Regions from separate parts of the Cohaesibacter intestini genome, predicted to be linked through region 1. Evidence: riboswitches for the same ligand, from Rfam matches in the RefSeq annotation. Region 1 holds a riboswitch; the other holds the start of a gene.

Region 1 (4,420 bases):
TTGGCTTCCAACGCCTTGCACAAGGCATCAATCGGCGCGGTGAGGGCACTTTGAATATAGGACCGGTAAACGAAGATCGGCACCACTGGCCGCGCCTCTTTGCCTTCAAACAAACTGATATAAGCCTCAAGCCCATCATCGCCGCTAAAGCTACGACCTTCATGCAAAATGCCGACACGGGGCAGGGCGAGAGGCTGAGGGGCATCCGCGCGGTTCGAGTCGATCAAATGGCTCGCATAATCGAGCGCATGGATCATGTTGTCCTGTCCGCCCTCAACACAATAGCGCCAGAACCGACGGACAACCGCAGGGTCAACACTTGACCAGGACGCAAGATCTTCATCCCATTTATTGTCCCCCGGCATGACAAGCAAATGCATGCCAGTGCCGCGAGACAGTTTTTGCAATTGTTCCAGGCCATAGCGCCAATATTCCGCCCCGCCCAACAGCCTTAATACGATCAGCTTTGCATGTTGCGCCGTCTGTTCCACATACATGTCGACCGAGTAGGGATGCCCCAGCGCCATCAGACTGGCAAGGCGCACCCGATGGTCTTGCGACCGCCGATAACGGGAGGATTCAACAAAGGCGGAAAGCTCACTGTCGGCCGCTGACAGAATGAGAATATCGCCGGGGCTTTGCCCCAGATCGATTGCTTCATCCTGATCATCAATGCGGCCGGCTTGTGGTGCGAGAATATGCATGGGACTTGCTATGACCTTTCAAAATCAGGAGAGCGTGGCTTCCGCCGCTGCCTGATCAAAATCTTTAAGGCCGATCACCACCAGACCGGTCTTGGCTTCGCCTGATGTATCGAACCAGCTGTCAACCCGACGACCAACTGCCTGAACGACAACGCGGGCTTTCTTGCCCTCAAGCGCCGCATAACCCTTGACCCGCAAAATACCCGGCTGCGCCAACGCCTTCTCAACACTCACCTTCACATCTTCCATCGAGGCAAAGACGCGCGGCGGCACGACAATGGAGTGGAACTCGTCATGATGATGATAATGATGGTGGTCGTGGTCATGATCGTCATGGTCATCATGGTCGTCATGGTCATGATCATGATGGTGATCGTGGGCGGCCTTGCGGCTATCCAGATCATCCTCAGCCACGGAATCAAGCCCCAGCAAAATGGCGGCTGAGACATCGCCATTGCGCGAGTGAATATTCTTCACGCCTTCGCGGGCATGTTCGCCGATGATCGCTTCAACCCGCGCCATACCTTCCTCGTCCACCAGATCGGCTTTGGAAATGACAATCATGTCAGCGCATTTCAGCTGATCGGCAAACAATTCCTCAATCGGGCTTTCATGATCAAGGCTGTCATCCTGCGCGCGCTGCTTGGCAATGGCGTCTTCATTCTGGCTATAATGCCCATCGCTGAGCGCAGATGCATCGGCAATGGTCACAACTCCGTCCACCGTGACAGAGGCCCGCACGCTCGGCCACTGGAAGGCCTTAACCAACGGCTGAGGCAGGGCAAGGCCAGAGGTTTCAATGACGATATGATCCGGCTTCGGATCGCGCTTCAGAAGCATTTCGATGGTTGGCAGGAAATCATCAGCCACCGTGCAACAGATGCAGCCATTTTTCAGTTCGACCACATCGTCGGCAGTGCAGTTCGGGTTACCGCAGTCGCTGAGCAATTCGCCGTCAAAGCCCATGTCCCCGAATTCATTGACGATCAGCGCGATTTTCTTGTCGCCTGCCTGTTCGATCAGTTTGCGGATCAGGGTTGTCTTGCCAGCACCAAGAAAGCCGGTCACGACAGTTGCAGGAATCTTTTTGTTGGAGGAGGCAAAGGACATGATGGACCTCTAATCTTTCATATCGGGAAATTCGGGAGACGGGTGCAGGCGGACGAGGGTGTTCTTGCGAACATGCTCTGGGCGCTCTCGCCAAACTGGTGCGCCGGTATCAGACGCAACATAAAGCCGGGAGAAGGAAAGCAGATCGTCGACGCGTTCATCAGACTTATCCAGCTCAGCAATCACATAGCCATATTTGCCAGCGCTGCGCAGGCTGACCGTGCAGGCTTGCTGGCAACTATTCATGCATTGCACAGGTTCAACGGCTAGCGTATCGCGCAACACATCGTCCTTGCTAACCGCTTCGACCAACCGGTCGTGTAGCAACTGGCCTTCGATGGGCCGGGCATCCGCTGCGGTGTCCGTAGGATCAATGCGCCGACAGGTCACACAGACCTGCATAAGCCCAGACTTCTTCGCCATTTCGCCTCCTGATAGGCCTGTTGGACAAGGCCGACTTGAATCGAGATAGACCGGGTAAAGTGGAGCATGCGGAAAAGGTTCCACGGCTCCGATCCTCCCCGACCGGTCGTGAATTGCTGCGGCAGGCAGGTCTCCTGGCTCGCGGTTTTACGCCATTTCGCCTTCCCGGATTAAAAATCCAGTGGTCCTTTGAAATGGCAATCCGCTTACAGTTGCGGGGGCAGCCACGGTTTAGGCCCCGAGTTGGGTCATCCGCACCGTGTTCCCTTTTCATCCGCCTTGCCTTCTTGCAAAGCAGAACCTTCCGTAACTCCCCTTGTGCGGGATAACCCTAGGATTGTCAATCACAACGGACAGATCGAAAGGAGAAGTCTGTCAAAGGTCGAGCATTCGACAGGAAAAATGCGAGGGATGACATCGAACCAACATGCCAGCAAAAAAGAAACCCCGCCAATCCGTCAGGACAGGCGGGGTATAATAGAAGCGCAGAGCCGTGCAATTATTCTGTGTAGAATTTGCGCCGCGCATCCTGTTCTACGCCGAGCACCATCTGCAACTCGGCAAGTTTGCGAAACTCTGCTTCGCGCTCTTCCTGACTGGTTGCTGCATTGAGGCGTTCATATTGATCGGCGATTGCCTTCTTTAGTTCGATTTCTTTGGGTAACGCGCCGGTTTCCTCCAGAATGCGATAACCCGCCTTCAAAAAGGTGTCGTCGCTTTGCTTGGGAGGTTTGGGCTTGCGTGCCCGCTTGTATTCATCAAGCAGACCATCCGCCTTGATCTTGGCGATGAGATATTCTGCGACGTCCTTGTTCGGCATGGTTCACTCCCTCAGAACGCTGGATCTTACTCTTATAATATAAGCCTCAGGTGACGCTTTTACAATCATTTCAGCGCGTTGGGTACTAAAATAGGACCCATAAAGCGCGCCGTAAGAATGCAAAGATCACGATAGCATGGATGCGTAATCCAGATCATCAAGCCCGGCCGAGCGACGCGCCGCTGTCAGGGTGTTGGCCATTAACAAAGCAATCGTCATCGGGCCGACGCCACCCGGCACCGGTGTGATGGATCCGGCCCGCTCAGCAGCACTGTCATAGTCTACGTCCCCGACAAGACGGGTCTTGCCTTCGCCGCGCTCTGGCGCATCAATCCGGTTGATCCCCACGTCGATGACACAGGCACCGTCCTTGATCCAGTCGCCCTTGACCATTTGAGGCCGCCCAACCGCAGCAACGACAATGTCAGCGCCACGCACGACATCCGGCAGGTCTTTGGTCCGGCTATGGGCAATCGTGACGGTGCAGCTTTCCGCCAGCAGCAAAGCCGCCATCGGTTTGCCAACAATGTTCGAGCGGCCAATGACAACCGCATTCTTGCCCGACAGGTTGCCCAAAACCCGCTTGGCCAGAATGAGCGAGCCGGCAGGGGTGCAAGGCACCATCGCCTTGTCGCGCTCGCCTGCGGTCAACAAGCCGACATTGATCGGATGGAAACCATCGACATCTTTGTCTGGGCGTATCAGATTGAGCACCTTGGACTCGTTGATATGATCGGGCAGCGGCAACTGCACCAGTATGCCGTGAATGGCCGGATCGTCATTCAAATCGCCAATTAGAGACAACAAGGTTTCTTCCGTGACATCGTCCGCCAAAGTATGTTGCACAGAATGGAAGTTGCATTCCTTGGCGGCTTTGCCCTTGGAGGCGACATAGACCTTGCTGGCGGGGTCTTCGCCGACAATCACCACAGCAATGCCGGGCACCACGTTGGTTTCCTTGATCAGTTTCTCGGCTTCGATCGCGATTGTCGCGCGCAAATCAGTGGCGATGGCTTTGCCATCAATTCGGGTGGCGGTCATGCTGTTTCCCTCAAACCCATTGGCGACAAAATGATGCCGCTATGCTCTCAATTCCCGCCTACCTATAGCCCCGTTAAAACAGCCCTTCAATGTCGCCATTGTTATTAAGGTGGATAGATAGGGCTGCCGGTTTGCGCGGCAAGCCCGGCATGGTCATGATTTCACCGCAAATCACCACGACAAAACCGGCTCCGGCAGACAGGCGCACTTCACGAATCGGAACGGAATGCCCGGTCGGAGCGCCGCGCCAATCTGGATCAGTTGAAAAGCTATATTGCGTTTTGGCCATGCAAATCGGCAAATCGCCATAGCCTTGCTCTTC
Region 2 (4,420 bases), on a different contig from region 1:
GGTGCCCAGTTCGGGCATTTGCAAAGCTCCCAACAGGATGGCCAGCGCCGCCCCAAAGGCCGCAGCGGGGGAAAGGCCCACGGTGAAGGGACTGACCAGCGGATTGCGCGTGATCCCCTGCATCATGACGCCCGCGATCGACAGCCCGGCACCGCCAACGAGGGCCATGGTGATGCGCGGCAGGCGCAGTTGCATCACGACCTTCTCCTGCAGAACGGACACTTCGGCAAACAGATTGGCGGGCAGGACGGGACCAAGAAGTATTTGAATGGCCTGAAGCAGTGAAATGTCATTGGCGCCAAGGGAAACCGCAAAGACCGACAGCAGAGCCAGCAGCAGCACGCCCGATAGGCAAATCAGGGAGGCACGGATGGTCCGGCGAGCATAGGCTCGCCGGATATCCCCCGATGGATCCTGAACGGATGACCCAGATGGGATGACCTCCGATGGAGAGAAGGCCCTGTTCATCACTGACCTGCTTCCCATTCGGTGGCCTTGGCCCAGTAGCGTCCCGGATAGGCGACACCCTGAAAATCCTCCAGCCATGTTTTCATCACCGCATCTGGATCAACATCTTCGAAGCGGTCTGGATAGAGCCATTTGGCAATCGACAGCGCGCCGATCATCTTGGAACAACCCCCAGCCAGATAGTAGTTCATGTGGTAGGCATCACCATTCTTGATCGCCGGCAGTGCGTCAAAACCAGGACGTTCCTTTAGCGCTTCAAAGAAGGCCTGTGAGAAGCTTGCCGGGTGAAGCGGATAGGAGCCGGGCTGAAGCTTGATGATCATGTCTGGTTGTGCCTTGAGGATTGCTTCGGGGTCCACTTCATGATTGTGGACACTTCCGCGCTCTTTGGGCTGGGTTTCAATATCGACATGTTCAAAGATATTGCGTCCGCCAGCCGCTTCGATCATGTCATGCCAGCCGGAGCCACGCAGCACGGAACGATAGGGCGTTTTCTCCTCGAGATAGACCGTCTTGCGCTCTGCGCCTTCAAGCCGCTCTTTCAACAGCGCCATGTTGCCGGTATAGAAGGCGTTGAGCTTGGCGGCCTTTTCCTCGGCGTCGAACATCTTGCCAAAGGCGGTAATGTTGGAGACATGCTTGAGGACATCCCAGCCGGTCAGTACCACAACAGGAATGTCGAAAGGCTCGAGCGTCTTGATGGCCTCCTGCCAACTGCCGTTGCGGGGGAAGATCACAACATCGGGGTCTTGTGCAATGATCGCCTCGTAATTTGGCTCTCGCTGCCCTTTCCCGACAAGCATACCCTCCTTGAGGTCCGGCCAGTAGGTGGGATCGCGCGTCACCCAACTGTCGACACCGACGATCACGTCCATGTCAGCCACCGCACGAATGAACTCAGCATTGTAGCGGTTGAAGACGACTGCGCGCTTCAATGGTTTGTCAAAGGTCAGCGTGCGACCGCTGTCATCGGTGATGTTGATAGGGGCTGCAGTTGCAACAGAATAAGTCGCGGCAAATGCCACAAAGAAGGCGATCGCGCGCGCCAGACGCGATAGGCCGGATAGCCAGATATTGGAAAGCAATGTCCCGTACTCCAGATGCGGCAAGGCAACCGAAGTCGGGCAAGTCTGATGCAATCAGATTCAATATGGCGAAGACGCAGAGACATGCGCATTGTCATGAGACCCTCCTCCAGGACACCCCGCCCGGGTTGAATGATTGAATGTCGGCAGGTCTCCTGGCTTACAGGTCATTGCGCTCCCCGGCCTTCCCAGATTGGTACAATCCAGTGGCCAGCTTGAGGGCGCTCTCTGTTTACAGTTGCGGGGACAGCTCCGGATTTGTGACAGGCTCATGCATCTGCCACGCACCGAATTCCCTTTTTATTCCGTTAAGGAAACCGACGAACAGATATATCCACTATGCGGCAGCAGCTGTCAATCGGGGATCTATCGCTTTGTCTGAAATCAGCCAGCGATCCCGGAAACCGCTATTCGAGATCGGCGCCCATGCGAACAGACAAGCGTTTCGCGATTCGTTTGACATTGGTAATCAGATTTTCACGGTCCGTCTCGTCGGCATCTTCAATCAGCAGACTGACGGCGATGCCGGCAATCGGCGTGTTCTGAGAGTCCAGAACCGGGGCACCGAAGCAAATGATGCCTTCTGCCACTTCCTGATTGTCGATGGAGTATCCACGCTTGCGGATGGCCGCCAAATCCTCCAGCAGCCCATCAATCGACTGTTCGCTGAAAGGTGTGCGCGGTTCTGGCAACCCGTCTGCATAAAGGCGCTTGACTTCGAAATCACTCATCGAGCTGAGGAAGGCCTTTCCCGTTGCCGTGAAGGCTGCGGGAAGCCGCATTCCGGCACGAAATTCTATCAAAGAGTGACTAAATTCGGAATTGCGCGCGGCTATATATACAACTTCTGCTCCGTCTCTGACCGTCAATGTGATGGTCGCTCCAGGCATTTCGGTCTCGGTGTCCCAAATGGACGCAAACTCTGTTGCAACGTCAGATTGTCGATTGAAGGCATTGGACCAGCGCATGACATGGGGGCCCAACTGGTAGGCTTGATCGGACCGCTTGATCAGCAGATTTAGCTCCACAAGCGTTTGACAAAGCGTATGAACCGAGCTTTTCGCAAGATTCAATTCCTGCGCCAGTTTCGACACGGTCGGGTGTGTCCGACTGCGAGCAACAAAATCCAGAATGCGCGACGCTCTTTCAACCGCAGGCACTAGTTTTGGTGTTGGATTGTCCATAATTCCTCGTCGTCTTTTTTTGAAGTTTCTTTTCTATCTTGACAATCTTCCATACACCCGGATATGGTTTTGTACATAGAAAGACGTTCCATATACTGAACAATAAACATATATCAGAACATCTTTCAAGGCAAAAGTATTTGACATTTTGTCACATATTCACCGTGTGGTTGGGGAGGAGCGCATGGCCTTGAGTGTTAGAGACTGGGCGACCAGATTCAGTCAAGCCTCGGACAATGATGCCGCCATTGGCGCAATGGCTCGTCACTTTACCTGCACCTACCTGCTGGATATGGGCCTCGCCAAGGCGATCGTTCGTATGTTGGATGGCAAGGTGCATGAAATCAATATCAATCCCGGCCCTCTTGATTCCTACGATTTTGCCTTGCGTGCCAGCCCAGATACCTGGCGGGAATTTGCGCAGCCTATTCCCAACCCGATGTATCACGGCATTTGGTCTGCGAGCTTCCGGCGCGATCTCAAGCTGGAAGGCAACTTGCTTGTCCTAATGCAAAATCTTCGCAATTTCACCATTCAATTTGAGCTGTTGCGCAAAGTGGGCGTGCCTGTCTGAGCCAAACCGCTTGCGGCGCCACAGCACACGGTCACGATACAAATTCTTTAGGGGGAACCTGATGGTCAAGCACTCTCCGGTTGTGGGTCGGTATGTAACCATCGATGTGGATGGCTGCGAATATAAGGTCTTCTATCTCCGCAACGGACAGGGGCAGCCTCTTGTCTGTCAGCACACGGCTGGTTGTCACAATCATCAATGGCGCGATCTGCTCGAAGATCCGGACATCACAGCCCGGTATGACGTCATCGCCTATGATCTGGCCCGACATGGCAAATCGGATCCGCCGACAAATAAGGAATGGTGGAAAGAGGAATACAAGCTCACGGCCGACCACTTTATGAAGTTCATCCTCGCCTTTTGCGATGCGCTGGAGCTCGAAGATCCGATCTTTATGGGGTCGTCTTTCGGTGGCAATGTTGCGCTGCAGCTGGCCCTTCATCACCCCGACCGCTTTCGCGCCGTCATCCCGGTTGAGGCCGCCGAACATGCGCCGGGCTTCTTTCTGGAATGGTGGCGTCACCCCCATGTCAATGCCGCTCAGGTCTGCGCCTCTGGTGTGTGGGATCTGATGGCCCCGCAAAGCCCCGAGCAGGATCGCTGGGCAACATGGCATTACTATACCCAAGGCTCGGAAGTGTTTCAGGGCGACCTCTATTTCTATTCGATAGACCACGATTTGCGAGGCCGCCTTGCCGAGATCGATACGGCCCGCTGCCCGGTCGTGATGATGACCGGCACCTACGATTATCTCACCCCACCGGAAGCAACCGAGAATACGGCACGTCAGATTCCGGGGGGCATCTATATCGAAATGGAGGATATCGGGCATTTCCCGATGTCGGAAAATTATCCGCTCTTTGCGGTTTATCTCAAAGAAGCGCTGCGCGTGATCGAGAACCGAACCTGACGCAAGGGTCGGGAATGGAATGCAACAAATTTATTCGGGAACAGGCATATGAAGATCATTGAATTTGATGAAAAGGGTCAAAAGATTGCGACCGATGCCAGCGCGATCGGCCAGACAATCGGCTCCGACAGTCTGGCGGCACGACCGGCTTCGCAATCCAAGGCTTCAGCACGCAGAGGCGGAGAGTCTTCCGGCATCG

What was found. Region 1 has a riboswitch for cobalamin ahead of DSD30_RS18520 (DUF1636 family protein). Riboswitches for the same ligand answer to the same signal wherever they lie in the genome.
Region 2: another riboswitch for cobalamin. It lies ahead of DSD30_RS20230 (ABC transporter substrate-binding protein); the one in region 1 lies ahead of DSD30_RS18520 (DUF1636 family protein).

What each region holds. Positions count from the first base shown of each region.
Region 1 is NZ_QODK01000006.1:110,105-114,524, reverse strand. Features, by position in the region: gene cobN (cobaltochelatase subunit CobN) at 1-704, opposite strand, end outside; gene cobW (cobalamin biosynthesis protein CobW) at 729-1,814, opposite strand; gene DSD30_RS18520 (DUF1636 family protein) at 1,824-2,237, opposite strand; cobalamin riboswitch at 2,345-2,557, opposite strand; gene DSD30_RS18515 (DnaJ family domain-containing protein) at 2,737-3,057, opposite strand; gene folD (bifunctional methylenetetrahydrofolate dehydrogenase/methenyltetrahydrofolate cyclohydrolase FolD) at 3,184-4,098, opposite strand; gene DSD30_RS18505 (formate--tetrahydrofolate ligase) at 4,172-4,420, opposite strand, start outside.
Region 2 is NZ_QODK01000008.1:114,813-119,232, forward strand. Features, by position in the region: gene DSD30_RS20225 (FecCD family ABC transporter permease) at 1-468, opposite strand, end outside; gene DSD30_RS20230 (ABC transporter substrate-binding protein) at 468-1,553, opposite strand; cobalamin riboswitch at 1,682-1,890, opposite strand; gene DSD30_RS20235 (IclR family transcriptional regulator) at 1,961-2,737, opposite strand; gene DSD30_RS20240 (hypothetical protein) at 2,922-3,311, shown strand; gene DSD30_RS20245 (alpha/beta fold hydrolase) at 3,373-4,221, shown strand.